Regions from separate parts of the Actinomadura rugatobispora genome, predicted to be linked through region 2. Evidence: riboswitches for the same ligand, from Rfam matches in the RefSeq annotation. Region 2 holds a riboswitch; the other holds the start of a gene.

Region 1 (6,906 bases), 3.5 Mb from region 2:
GCCCCTCCATCCGGCGCAGGCCCACCACCCCGGCCAGCGGCGCGCCCGGCACAGGATCGAGCAGGGCGAACGGGTCGAGCGCGTCCGGGCCGGTGTCCGGCGGCGCGAACCGCAGCGCCCACAGGCCGTACCCCTCGGTGGCGAAGTCGTGCAGGCTGGCCTCGATGATCTCGGTGACCTGCTCGGCGCACAGGATCCGGTCGTCGAACAGGTGGCGGCGGACCCGCGGGCCCGTCCAGTGCCGCAGCAGCGCCCGGTGGTCGCCGGTGCCGACCGGATGCAGGACCAGGCGCCCGGTGCGCAGGACGTCAAGCATCGCCGTCCTCCGGGCCGGGGCCGTACGGTCCCTCGGCCGGCCCCCAGTCGGGCACTGGCTCGCCCGCCGGGGCCCCCACCCGGAACACCCGCATCTGCAGCGCCAGCGCCGAGTAGTAGCCGACCAGGGTCACCAGTTCCACCACGGCGGCGCGGCCCAGCGTCGCCACGGCCTCGGTGTAGACGGGGTCGCTCAGGTCGCCGTCGGCGATCATCTGGCGGGCCGCCTCGCACACCACCCGCTCGCGCACGTCGCCCAGCATGGGCGCGCCGCCCTGGCGGATCGCGGCCAGCTCCTTCTCGGTCAGCCCGGCGCGGCGCCCGATCCGCTCGTGCGCGTACCACTCGAAGTCCGAGCGGCGGTGCGCCGCCACCACCAGAATCGCGATCTCCCGCTCCCGCTTGGTGAAGGCGGTGCGGAAGCGCAGCGCGGCGCCCAGCTCCTGCAGCGGCAGGCCGACCGCCGGGCTGTAGAGCATCGCGTTGAACGGGCCCAGCAGCCGGCCCTCGTCGTCCATGTAGCGGATGACCGAGGGGCCGTCGCGGCGCGGGCCGCCGGTGACCGCCTCGTACACCTCCCGCTGCTCCTCGCCCAGCAGGCCGGGCCTCAGCAGGGGCAGGCGGGCGCCGGGGCGCTCCTCGGCGGGGTGCTCGTCGCCGGATTCGGCGTTGGCGGGGTGATCGATCACCCACCGCACGCTAGGCGTTCGGCGGGGCCCCCTCAAGTGGTGTCCAGAAGGTGAAACCGGGGGCTCATGGTGACGTAGCGGTTCCGTAACAGCGTTCGGCCAGCGTGGCCGGTGGATCACACCGAGGTTCCACCGACCAGCGAAGGAACGGTCCACATGCCGCTGCTGCGCATCCGTACCGAGATCGAGGACGGGCCGGGCCGCCTGGCCGTGCTCACCGCCGCGCTGGCCCGGCGAGGCGCCAACATCCTCGGCCTCTCCGTGCAGGTCGACACCGAGGGCGTGGTCGACGAGTTCATCGTCGACATGCCCGCCGCCGGCGCCGACCCCGGCGGGCTGAAGGAGGCGCTGGCCGCGGCCGGCGGCTCCCGCACCGCGGTCGTCCCCGCCCGCCCGCACGAGCTCGTGGACGAGCCCACCCGCGCCCTGGCGCTGGTGGCGCGGCTGCAGGGCGATCCCGGGGCTCTGCCCGCCGCGCTGGCCGAACTGCTGCGCGCCGAGGACGCCGCCTGGACCGCGTCCAGGCCCGCCCGCGCCGACGCCGGGCGGGCCGACGTGCTGCACGTCCCGGCCGGGGACGGGCGCGCGGTGCGGCTGGCCCGGCCCGGGCTGCCGTTCACCGCGACCGAGGCCGCCCGGGCGGACGCGCTGGTCCGCGCCGTCCAGCCGCCCCGGGCCCCGCGGCCCTCGCGGCGCCTGGTCCCGCTGCGCGACGGCACGCACGTGGTGGTGCGCCCCATCGAGCCCCGCGACGCCGACGCGGTCCAGGCCATGCACCTGCGCTGCTCGCAGGACTCCCGCCGGATGCGGTACTTCAGCCCCAAACCGTTCCCGTCGCGGCGGGCCATGGACCTGCTGTGCGTGCCCGACCGCGGCCTCACCCTCGTCGCCGAGGGCCCCGACGGGTCGCTGCTGGCACTGGCGCACCTGGTCCACCTGCTCGATCCGGGCGTCGCGGAACTGGCGTTCCTGGTGGAGGACGCCTGGCAGGGCCGGGGCCTGGGACGGGCGCTGGCCGAACTGCTGGTCGTGCTGGCCCGCGACCGGGGGCTGGTGGAGCTGCGCGCCACGGCGCTGAGCGAGAACGTGCGGATCCGGCGGCTGTTCACCGCGCTGGGCGGGCGGACGCGCCGTACCGAGGACCCCGGGATCGTCGAGATCCGGCTGCGCCTGGACGGCCGCCCCGCGCCCCGCCCTCCGGCCGGGACGCTCCGGGCGGGGCGGCGGGGGTGACAGGATGGCCGGGTGACCGGCATCTATGACGATCCCTGGGCCTACGAGCTGGCATGCTCGTTCCGCGACGTGCCCGCCGAGGTGGACGTGCTGCTGGGCTGGTGCGCCCGGCACCGCACCGGGGCCGCCGGGCCGGTCGGCCGCGTGCTGGAGCTGGCGGCGGGCCCGGCCGAGCACGCCCGCGAGTTCGCCCGGCGCGGCGTCGCGGCGACCGCGCTGGACCTGCACCCGGCGATGTGCGCCTACGCCGCCGAGCGGGCCAAGGCCGAGGGGGTCGAGCTGGAGGTCGTCCAGGACGACATGACCGCCTTCGACCTGGGGCGCACCTTCGACCTGGTGGTGACCATGCTCGACTCCACCTCCCACCTGATGGACCTGGACGCCTTCACCGCGCACCTCGACCGGGCCGCCGCCCACCTGGCCGGCGGCGGCCTCTACATCGTCGAGATGTCGCATCCCGCCGACCGGCTCGGCGACGAGCCGAGCACCAGCACCGGGTGGACGGTGGAGCGCGGCGAGGCGCGCGCCACCGTCCGCTGGGGCGAACCGACCGACCGGCTCGACCCCGTCACCCAGATCTCCGACGACCGCGTCACGATGACCATCGCCGAGGGCGGCGGGCCGGTCCGGGTCGTCCAGGACGTGGTCCCCTACCGGTTCTGGAGCGCGACCGAGCTGGACGCGGCGGTGCGGCTGTCGGGCGCGCTGGAGCCGGTCGCCCGGTACGGCGACTTCGGCGAGGTCGCCGTCACCGACCCCGACGCCTGGCGGATGATCAGCGTGTTCCGGGCGGCCCGGACGCGCTGACCGGGCGCTCCGCGGCGAGGGGAGCCGGGGCTCAGGGGGCCGGGGCCCAGCCCGGCATCGGGTGGGCCGCCAGCAGCTCGCGGATCTCCGCCGCCACGCGCCGCTCCTCCCCCGCCGTCTCGTCCTCCCCGCGCGCCGTGGCCCGGACGATGTCGTCGATCCACGCCGCCACGCGCGGCATCTGGCCGGGCTCCAGCCCGCGCGTGGTGATCGCGGCGGTGCCCACCCGCAGCCCGGAGGGGTCGAACGGCTTGCGCGGGTCGAACGGCACCGCGTTGTGGTTCAGCTCGATCCCGGCCCGGTCGAGGGCCTGCGCCGCGGGCTTGCCCGGTACGCCCTTGTTCGTCAGGTCGATGAGGATGAGGTGGTTGTCGGTGCCGCCGGAGATGAGGTCGAAGCCGCGCTCCAGCAGCGCCTCCGCCAGCGCCTTGGCGTTGGCGACGATCCGGTGGGCGTAGGCGGAGAAGTCGGGCCGGGCCGCCTCCTTCAGCGCGACCGCGATCGCGGCGGTCGTGTGGTTGTGCGGGCCGCCCTGCAGGCCGGGGAAGACCGCCTTGTCGACCGCGGAGGCGTGCTCGGCCGTCGACATCACCATCGCCCCGCGCGGCCCGCGCAGCGTCTTGTGCGTCGTCGTGGAGATCACGTCGGCGTGCCCCGCCGGGGACGGGTGCGCGCCGCCGGCGACCAGCCCCGCGATGTGCGCGATGTCGGCCGCCAGCACCGCGCCCGCCTCGCGCGCGATCTCGGCGAACCCGGCGAAGTCGATCATGCGCGGGATCGCGGTGCCGCCGCACCAGATGAGCTTGGGCCGCTCCTTGAGCGCCAGGTCGCGGACCTCGTCCAGGTCGACCCGGCCGGTGTCGGCGCGCACCTCGTACCGGACCGGGTTGAACCACTTGCCGGTCGCCGACACCGACCAGCCGTGCGTGAGGTGCCCGCCCATCGGCAGCGACAGCCCCATGACGGTGTCGCCGGGCCGCAGGAAGGCCATGTAGACGGCCAGGTTGGCCGGCGAGCCCGAGTACGGCTGGACGTTGGCGTGCTCCACCCCGAACAGCGTCCTGGCCCGCTCGACGGCCAGCAGCTCGATCGGGTCGATGTTCTGCTGGCCCTCGTAGTAGCGGCGGCCCGCGTAGCCCTCGGAGTACTTGTTGGTCAGCACCGAGCCGGTGGCCTCCAGCACGGCGGGCGAGACGTAGTTCTCCGAGGCGATGAGCCTGATCTTCTCGAACTGGCGGCGGGCCTCGGCCTCGACCAGTCCGGCGAGTTCGGGGTCCTGGTCGGCGAGATGCGGAAGGGACGGCTGGTGCATGGCGGCCTCCGTGCCGGTCGAGCCTGCTGGTCGAACCTGCTGGTCGGCCGGAGGACCGGTGCGCTCGGCGCGGACCCCCGGCTTGCGGGGCCCGTACACCCAGGCGCGCGGTGTGCGGACGTGCTTCGCTCCCCGGTGGTCGACTCCACCTTGACTGCGCCAGTCGCGTCCGCCAAGCATACCGGGCCGCCGCCGACCGGCACGGGCGCCGGCGGCCGCTCGCCCGGAAGCGCCGGTCGGCTAGGCCGGGGGCCGTCCGCCGCGGCGGGCCTCCAGACCGTCCAGCAGGCAGCCGAGCGCGTAGGCGAAGCGCCGCTCCGACTCGGCCCCCGGGTCCACCGGCCCGCCCGCACCGAGCCGCCGGCCGAGCAGCGGGTACTCCTCGGCGACCCGCTCCAGGAAGCCGCCCGCCCGCTCCCGCCAGTCGGCCGTGCCCCCGGCGCGCGCCCCGGTGCGCTCGGTCACGGTGCGCCAGGAGATCTCGGCGGCGACCGCGCCGACGACATGGTCGGTGATCGCCGCCAGCGCCGCGTCCAGTTCGCCGTCCCGGAACCCCGCGGTGGCCAGCAGCCGCAGCCCGGCGTCGGCGAGGGCCAGCGCGTTCGGGCCGAGATTGGGCTGGGACGCCAGGTCCGACAGCATCCAGGGGTGGCGCAGCAGCATCGCGCGCTGCCCGCGGGCCATGCGCTCCAGGGCCGTCCGCCACTCGCCCTCGGGCGCGGGGCCCCGCTCGCTCACCTCACCGAGGACCTCGCCGAGGACCTCGCCGAGGACCTCGTCCATGGCCAGTTCCATCAGCTCGTCCTTGGTGGTCACGTACCAGTAGAGGGAGCCGGCGGTCACCTCCAGGTCGGCGGCCACCCGGCGCATGGACAGCCCGCGGACGCCCTCGGCGTCCAGCAGCGCCACGGCGGCCCGGACGATCCGCTCGCGGCTCAGCCGCCGGTCCCGCCGCGCCCGCTCCGGGCGCAGCCACACCGAGAACGGCGGTTCCCCTGACGTGGATGAAGGCACGAGAGAACCGTATCGGCGCCGGGGAAAGCCGCGCGTTGACTGAGAGTTCGCTGAACATCCGGTGAGATCGCCCCGGTCGGCGCGAACGAGGTGAACAAGGTCCACTAAGGTCGGCGGGTAATGCAAACCGGACATCCCACCCGATTGGTGCCGGATACCTCTCCCCCGGGAGGCCCGGCGGACGGAGCCGCCCCGCAGAACGGGCCCGCCCCGGCGCCCACCGGGGCCGAGCGGCTGGGATGGCTGGACGCGCTGCGCGGCATCGCGGCCATCGCGGTGGCCCTCCACCACGGCTGCTACCACTACCTCCCGCAGTTCCGGCACGAGATCCTGCGGTGGCTGGACCCGGGCAACAGCGGCGTGCTGCTGTTCTTCCTCGTCAGCGGCTACATCATCCCCGCGTCCCTGGAACGCACCGGATCGGCGCGGCGGTTCTGGATCAGCCGGCTGTTCCGGATCTACCCGCTGCTGCTCGCGGTGCTGGCCGTCACGCTGCTGCTGGCGGTCACCGGCCTGATGCCGCTCCGGCAGCGCCTCGGGGAGGCCTACGATCCGCTCGGCGCGATCGCGGCGCACCTGACGATGATGCAGGACCTGCTCGCGGTGCCCAGCGCGCTCAACGTCCTCTGGACGCTGTCCTACGAGATGATCTTCTATCTGCTGGTGGTGGCGCTGTTCGCGCTGGGCCGCCTCGACCGGCACTCGGCCTCCATCGCCACCGCGCTGGCCGTGGCCGCGCTGGGACTGGGCGTCCTGCTGCCCACCGCGGCGCTGTCGCGGGACCACGGCATCACCACCGTCGCGGTGACCGCCGCGCTCGTCATGGCCGCGGCGATCGCGCTGGCCTGCTCGTCGCGGACCCGGCTCGCCCGGACGGGCGCGCTGCTCGGCGGGGCGCTGGCGGCCGTGCTGCTGCTGGGCAACGCGCGCGTCGAGGCGTGGGAGGGCCTGGCCCTGCTCGCGGTGATGTTCGCCGGCACCGCCATCCACCGGGCCGAGCGCGGCCAGATCAGCGTGCGCGCCGCCGCCGTCGCCGTGACCGCCGTGCTGGCCGCGGCGATCGGCGGCGGGCTGTGGCACATCACCGTGTACGCGCCGGGGCAGACCGAGTTCGTCCTCAAGCGCGCCTGGACGATCGGCATCCTGGTCACCGCGCTGGTGTTCGCGCTCGGCATGGCGCTGCGCCGCCGCCGCGTCCCGCGCTGGCTCACCCGGCTCGGCCTGATCAGCTATTCGGTGTACCTGGTGCATCCGGTGCTGCTGATCGTCTCCGACATCACGATCGGGCGGCCCCGCGCCGACGCGCCGCTGCTGCTCGTCCCGTACCTGGTCGCGGTGCTGCTGGTGAGCCACCTCACCTACCGGTGGATCGAGGCGCCGCTGCAGCGCCTCGGCCGGCGGCTCGCCCGCCGCACCGCCCCCGTGCTTCGGGAAGGAGCGCTCCCGGACGGCGCGGACGCGGCCCCGGCAGCCGCGGAGAGCACCGCGAAGACCGCCCCGACGACCGCTGCGAAGGCCGCCGCCGGGGACGCGTAA
Region 2 (6,906 bases):
ACGCCACATGCCTTGTGGCATCGGTCCTACCGGCCAGTAGGAGGGTGTGACGGGTACGCGGCCGGGTAACCCGCCAGACAGGGGTCGCTAACTAGCTGGGAGGACTGCCGTGGAGGGGCCGTTCATGCGGATCGAGGACAGCGGGCTGGTGGTGCCGCTGCGCCCCGACGTCACGACGGTCGGGCGAGGGCGGGGAGTCGACATCCGCCTCGACGACCCGAGTGTGTCCCGATTGCACGCAGAGATCGTTCGGCGCGGCCCGTACGTGTACGTCGTCGACATGGGACTGTCCCGTAACGGGACCCGTGTCAATGGCCGCCCGATCGCCCGCAGAGTCCTGGAGGACGGTGATGTCGTCAGCTTCGGCACGGCGCGCTGCCGGATGGGGGGCATCCCCCGGGAGGAGGTCGATCCGGACGTCGAGCTGCGGCGTGCCGTGGCTCCGGAGCTCACCCGCCGCGAGGTGGACGTGCTGACCTCGCTGTGCCGTCCGGCGCTGTCGGACGAGGCGTTCGTCGCACCCGCCACCGCACGGGAGATCGCCGCCGACCTGGTCGTCACCGAGGCCGCGGTCAAGCAGCACCTGTTGCGGCTCTACCAGAAGTTCCGCATCCCCGAGGGCGCCAACCGGCGCACCCGGCTGGCCAACGAGGTCATCGCGATGGGTCTGGTCAGGCCACTGCCGCCGGTGCACGTACCGCAGCAGAACCGGCCGCCGATGGACGCCGCGCGGAGCCGCGGCCCGGAAGTCCGCCGCCCGGGGGGCCCGCACGCCCCGGGCCACGTCACCGCACCGGGCCGGCCGGCGACGACGGCGGCGGGGCGCCGGGCCAGCTGATGTGACCGTGCGACCGCCCCGCCCCGGGTAGCGCCAACGAGGGGCGGTCGCCACGCCACCCGTACGGGGCCGCGTCACGCGGCCCCGTACGTGTGGGTGGGTTCGCCGCGGGGTCAGGCGGAGGCGCGCTCGGCGGCCTCGACGACGTTCGACAGGAGCATGGCGCGGGTCATGGGGCCGACCCCGCCCGGGTTGGGCGCGACCCAGCCCGCCGTCTCGCGGACCTCGGCGGCGACGTCGCCGGCGAGCTTGCCGTCGACCCGGGAGACGCCGACGTCCAGGACGGCGGCGCCGGGCTTGACGAGGTCCGCGGTGATCAGGCCGGGGACGCCGGCGGCGGCGACGACGATGTCGGCCTCGCGGGTGTGCGCGGCCAGGTCGCGGGTGCCGGTGTGGCACAGGGTCACGGTGGCGTTCTCGCTGCGCCGGGTGAGGAGGAGCCCGAGCGGGCGGCCCACGGTCACGCCGCGGCCGATCACGGTGACCTCGGCGCCGCGCAGCGGGACGTCGAAGCGGCGCAGCAGCTCGACGATGCCCTTCGGCGTGCACGGCAGCGGCGCGGGCTGCATCAGGACGAGGCGGCCGAGGTTGATCGGGTGGAGGCCGTCGGCGTCCTTGAGCGGGTCGATGCGCTCCAGCACGCGCTGCTCGTCCAGGCCCTTGGGGAGGGGCAGCTGGACGATGTAGCCGGTGCAGGCGGGGTCGTCGTTGAGCTCGGCGACGGCGCGTTCGACGTCGTCCTGCGTGGCGTCGGCGGGCAGGTCGCGGCGGATGCTCTCGATCCCGACCTCGGCGCAGTCGCGGTGCTTCATGTTGACGTAGGCGGTGCTGCCGGGGTCGTCGCCCACCAGGACGGTGCCGAGGCCGACGGTCACGCCGCGCTCGCGCAGCGCCTCGACCCGTACCTTGAGGTCGGCCCGGATCTCCGCCGCGGTGGCCTTGCCGTCCAGGATCTGTGCCGTCATCTGTTCCTCCGCGCTGATCTGGCCGGGAGCCTTCCCGGGCGTCCCCGATCCCGGCTCGGATGCCGTCCACCCAGGCGCGCGGTGTCCGGACTGTGTTCGCTCCCCGGTGGTCGAGTCCACCTTGACCGCGCCAGTCGCGTCCCGGCCAGTCTATCGACGCTCTCCGCGCCCGTCGGCTCAGTCCTCGTCGGGGCGGGACTTCCAGGCGAGCAGGCGGTCGGTGCCGTGCCAGCCGATCTGGGCGGCCAGCATCGCGGCCAGGATGGCGGCGGCGAGGCCGATCATCTGGCGGGACTCGGCGAGCAGGGTGGCGGTCTGCGTCACGCTCGCCAGCAGCAGGGTCACCAGGACGTCCATAGACGGGGCTCCATGAGAGAGACGGGTCGCGCAGGGCCGGGTCCGGGGAAGTCCGGGGAAGGAGAGGCGCGCGACCCGCCAGAGGGTACCAACCAGAAACCGTAAAACCGCCCATGATCGGCGAAAACCCCCGGGATTCCCGTGCCGGAGCACGCGGAATCCCGGGGGCGGCGGACCCGGCGGTCAGTGGAAGAAGTGCCGGACTCCGGTGAAGTACAGGGTGATCCCGGCCTTCTCGGCGGCCGCGATCACGTCCTCGTCGCGGATCGAGCCGCCCGGTTCGACGATCGCCCGCACGCCCGCCTGAGCCAGCACCTCCAGGCCGTCGGGGAACGGGAAGAAGGCGTCGGACGCGCCCACCGCCGCGGCGGCCCGCTCCTCACCGGCCCGCGACACCGCCAGCCGGGCCGAGTCGACCCGGTTCACCTGGCCCATGCCGACGCCGACCGTGGCGCCGCCCGCGGCCAGCAGGATCGCGTTGGACTTCACCGACCGGCACGCCTTCCACGCGAACGCCAGGTCGCGCAGCGTGGCCTCGTCCGCGGGCGTCCCCGCCTTGAGGTCCCAGCCGGACGGGTCGTCGCCGGGCTCGCCCACCTGGTCGACGGTCTGCAGCAGCACACCGCCGTCGATCCGGCGGAACTCCACCGGGTCGGACGGGCCCTCGGGGCAGCGCAGCAGCCGGATGTTCTTCTTGCGGGTGAGGATCTCCAGCGCGGCGTCCTCGAACCCGGGGGCCACCAGCACCTCGGTGAAGACGTCGGCGACCTGCTCGGCCATCGCCGCGGTCACCGGCCGGTTGACCGCGATCACGCCGCCGTAGGCCGACACCGGGTCGCACTCGTGCGCCCTGCGGTGCGCCTCGGCCACGTCGGCGCCGATCGCGATGCCGCACGGGTTGGCGTGCTTGATGATCGCGACGGCGGGCTCGGCGAAGTCGTAGGCGGCGCGGCGGGCGGCGTCGGAGTCGACGTAGTTGTTGTACGACATCTCCTTGCCGTGCAGCTGCTCGGCCCCGGCCAGCCCGCCGGTGCCGGCGGTGTAGAGCGCGGCGCGCTGGTGCGGGTTCTCCCCGTACCGCAGCACGGCGGACCGCTCCCAGGCGGCGCCCAGGAAGTCGGGCCACTGCGTCTGCGCGGCGGTCGCGTCGGGCGCGTACTCGCCGGCGAACCAGGAGGCCACGGCCACGTCGTAGGCGGCGGTGTGGGCGAACGCGCGGGCCGCCAGGCGGCGCCGCTCGTCCAGCGTGAAGCCGCCGGCGCGGGCGGCCTCGAGCACCGCCGGGTAGCCGGCCGGGTCGACGACCACGGCCACGCTGGCGTGGTTCTTGGCGGCGGCGCGGACCATGGTGGGGCCGCCGATGTCGATCTGCTCGACGCAGTCGTCCGGCGCGGCGCCGGAGGCGACGGTCTCGGAGAACGGGTAGAGGTTCACCACCGCCAGGTCGAACGGCTCGACGCCGAGGTCGTCGAGCTGCTGGAGGTGGTCGTCCTTGCGCCGGTCGGCCAGCAGGCCCGCGTGCACCTTGGGGTGCAGGGTCTTGACCCGGCCGTCCAGGCACTCGGGGAAGCCGGTGAGCTTCTCCACCTTCATCACCGGCACCCCGGCGGCGGCGATGCGGCCCGCCGTGGAGCCGGTCGAGACGATCTCGACGCCGGCCTCGTGCAGGCCCTTGGCCAGCTCCTCCAGGCCCGTCTTGTCATACACGCTGATCAGTGCGCGCTTAACCGGCACTTGCCGGGGGGCCTGGGGGGTCGCCCCCCCAGAATCGCTCGGCACCCTGCCGGGGGCGGTGCCCCCGGCATCATTCGCGACCTGGCTCACCGGCCGGGCTCCCCTCATCGTCTGCGGACGTGTTACAGGTCCTGCACTTCATGGAGACCCGCCGGCCCTGGGCGGTCCAGCCGTCGCGGGCCAGCCGGCCCACGACCTCGACCATGAGCCGGCGCTCCACCTGCTTGATGCGCTCATGGAGGCTCTCTTCATCGTCGTGCCAGCGAACGGGCACGGCCTCCTGGGCGATGACGGGTCCGGTGTCCACGCCTTCGTCGACGAGGTGCACCGTACAGCCCGTGAGCTTGACCCCGTACGCCAGGGCGTCCCGCACGGCGTGCGCGCCCGGGAAGGAGGGCAGCAGCGCGGGATGGGTGTTGATCGTGCGGCCGCCGAAGCGGGCCAGGAACGCCGGGCCGAGGATCTTCATGAAGCCGGCGGAGACGACCAGGTCGGGCTCGTGCGCGGCGATGGCCTCGGTGAGCGCCGCGTCCCAGGCGGCGCGGTCGGCGAAGTCGGGGATGCGGACCGTGAACGTGGGCAGTCCGGCGCCCTCCGCGCGCCGCACACCGCCGGTGTCGTCGCGGTCGGCGCCCACGGCTACCACCTGGGCCCCGTAGGCTGGATCCGCGCACGCGTCGAGCAGCGCCTGTAGGTTGGTCCCCGCGCCGGAGACGAGGACGACGAGCCGGGCGGACACCATGACTCCTTGGTGGACGGTGCTGGTGGACGTCGGACCGGCGGCGGGCCTACCGCGGGCGCGGACCGGGGGCGGTCCGGGCACGGTGGCCTGACCGGCCGCCACAAAGCCTATCGGCCCTGTTCGGCGCGGCGGCATTCGCACCAGAGGTCGGCATCGGGAGGACGGAACGTTGAGTGAGCAGCCGGGACAGGGCGACGGCGGGATCGGCCGGGACACCGCCCCCGCCGCCGGCGGCCCCGCGGGCAAGGACGACGACGCCCGGCGCGCGGGACGGCGGGCGCTGTGGCTCGGCGGCGGCGCCCTCATCCTGACGCCGTTCTTCTTCCCGGTCGGGCTGGTGCTGGGCATCGCCGCGCTGGTGGTCGGGGTCAGGGCGCGCAAGCAGGCCGTCCGGGAGCGCTCCGCGGCGCCGGGGGCGGTCGGCGGGATCGTGCTGGGCGCGTTCGGGCTGGCGCTGGCGAGCTTCTGGCTCGCGGTGACGGCGGTGCTGTGGCCGCAGCTGAGCGGGTACCAGGAGTGCCTGGGCTCGGCCAACACCCGGACCGACGAGACCGCCTGCCGTGACCGCTACTTCTCCGAGATCGAGAAGAAGCTGAACCTGCCCGCGGGGAGCATGTCCCGCTACGGCGACATGTTCTGAGACGCGGCCTGGTCACACGAACCAGCCGGCTAGTCGCGGTCGGGGTCGTCCCTGAGGAAGTAGATGGCGCCGCCGCGGTTCTCCGTCCGCTCGACGTCTTCACGCGGCGCCGGGACTCTGCGCGGGGCGGGCTCGGGCTCGTCGTGGCCGGTCTCCTCCTCCGTCGCGCCGCGGCGCTCCGGAAGATCATCGAACGGCTCCGGCTCCGGCTCCGGCTCGGCGGGCAGCACCCCGGCCCTGCTGGGCCTGCGGGGCGCGAGCACCGGCTCGGCCTCCTCGAACTCCAGCGGGTCGTCGGTGTAGGGCGACGGCTTGCGCGCGGGCTTCCGCTCCGGGGCGGGCGCCGCGACCGGTTCGAGGACGGGCTCCGGCCCCTCCTCCTCGGGGACCTCCGCGGGCAGGGCCGCGGCCTTCTTCTCGCGGCGCCGTTCACGCCTCGTGGCGGCCCGCTCCCCGGGCTCCCCGGCCCGCCGCCCGAAGGGCTCCTCCTCGCCGGGCTCGGACGCGGGACGACGCATCGTCAGCCAGTTCGCCAGCCAGGCCGCGATGGCCGCGGAGATGCCGACCTCCAGGGCCGCCAGCAGGCCGACCTGCCACGGCGACGGGCCGACGGTCGCCATCCGTCCCCCGCCCAGCGGCCCGCCCGCCAGCGCGCTCAGCACGGCCGCGGCGGCCCCGGTCAGCGCGCCGGACATGAAGCCCCACAGCGGGGCGGCCTCGTACACCGGGCTCGGCATGGCGCGGACGGTCAGCACCCCGCCCACGGCGCCGGCGGCGAACGGCGCGGCCAGCGCGATCAGCGACACCAGCGGGGCCGGTCCGGGCTCGGGCAGCGCGGCCAGCGCCGGGAAGGTGGGGATGACGTCGAGGAAGACCCCGGACGGGGAGACCCCGGTGCCGGCGCCGACCGAGAAGCCGGGGCCGATCGCGTACGCCATCCCCCAGATGATCGCGTTGGGCAGGAACGCCAGCTGGAGCAGCAGGAGCAGCACGCCGCCGACGGCGCCGGGGGCCAGCGCGCCGTACAGCTCGGTGAACTGCGGCAGGTGCATCGCCAGGGACGCGCCGACCAGCACCGCGCCGGCGCCGAGCAGGACGGCGGTGGCGCCGGCGACGCCGATCACCAGCGAGCGGGGCCGTTCGGGCAGCAGCCGCAGCAGGGCGCCCAGCCCGGACCTGACCCGGCGGCCGCGCGCGGCGACCAGGGCGCGGGCCGCGCCGAGCGCGCCCGAGACCAGCGCCACCACGAACGCGGCGACCAGGGCCTGCCAGGCGGAGGCGCGGACGGTGGGCGAGGTCGCGGCGAGGGCCAGCAGCCCGGCCAGGGCGGCGTAGGGGGCGGCGAGCGCCACCGCGACGTGCAGCACGCCGATCCGGGGCCGATCGGGCACCCCGGCGGCCCTGATCATCCAGGCGCCGCTGCGGTAGAGCAGCGCGCCGGGCAGGACCAGCAGCCCCAGCGGCAGCAGCCCGACGCGTCCCTGCGGGACCGAGAACCCGGCGTGGTGGGACACCAGCCACAGGTTGACCGCCGTCCGGAAGACGCCGGGCAGGCCGGGTCCGAGGGCGGTGCGGGGCGCGGCGACCCAGCCGAGCAGGGTGATGGTGGTGAGCATGGCGAGCCCGATGC

The links. A riboswitch is a leader RNA that binds a small molecule or an ion and turns the genes downstream of it on or off. The one in region 2 is predicted to bind ZMP and ZTP.
Region 1: another riboswitch for ZMP and ZTP. It lies ahead of ACZ466_RS43350 (serine hydroxymethyltransferase); the one in region 2 lies ahead of ACZ466_RS27795 (bifunctional methylenetetrahydrofolate dehydrogenase/methenyltetrahydrofolate cyclohydrolase).

Annotation. Positions count from the first base shown of each region.
Region 1 covers NZ_AP029191.1:9,631,104-9,638,009, reverse strand. The annotation lists gene ACZ466_RS43370 (GNAT family N-acetyltransferase) at 1-316, opposite strand, end outside; gene ACZ466_RS43365 (carboxymuconolactone decarboxylase family protein) at 309-1,004, opposite strand; gene ACZ466_RS43360 (GNAT family N-acetyltransferase) at 1,161-2,237, shown strand; gene ACZ466_RS43355 (class I SAM-dependent methyltransferase) at 2,250-3,044, shown strand; gene ACZ466_RS43350 (serine hydroxymethyltransferase) at 3,076-4,356, opposite strand; ZMP/ZTP riboswitch at 4,447-4,533, opposite strand; gene ACZ466_RS43345 (TetR/AcrR family transcriptional regulator) at 4,597-5,370, opposite strand; gene ACZ466_RS43340 (acyltransferase family protein) at 5,518-6,906, shown strand.
Region 2 covers NZ_AP029191.1:6,175,984-6,182,889, reverse strand. The annotation lists gene ACZ466_RS27800 (FHA domain-containing protein) at 110-838, shown strand; gene ACZ466_RS27795 (bifunctional methylenetetrahydrofolate dehydrogenase/methenyltetrahydrofolate cyclohydrolase) at 952-1,803, opposite strand; ZMP/ZTP riboswitch at 1,865-1,951, opposite strand; gene ACZ466_RS27790 (hypothetical protein) at 1,981-2,160, opposite strand; gene purH (bifunctional phosphoribosylaminoimidazolecarboxamide formyltransferase/IMP cyclohydrolase) at 2,344-3,894, opposite strand; gene purN (phosphoribosylglycinamide formyltransferase) at 3,965-4,636, opposite strand; gene ACZ466_RS27775 (DUF4190 domain-containing protein) at 4,806-5,276, shown strand; gene ACZ466_RS27770 (cell division protein PerM) at 5,306-6,906, opposite strand, start outside.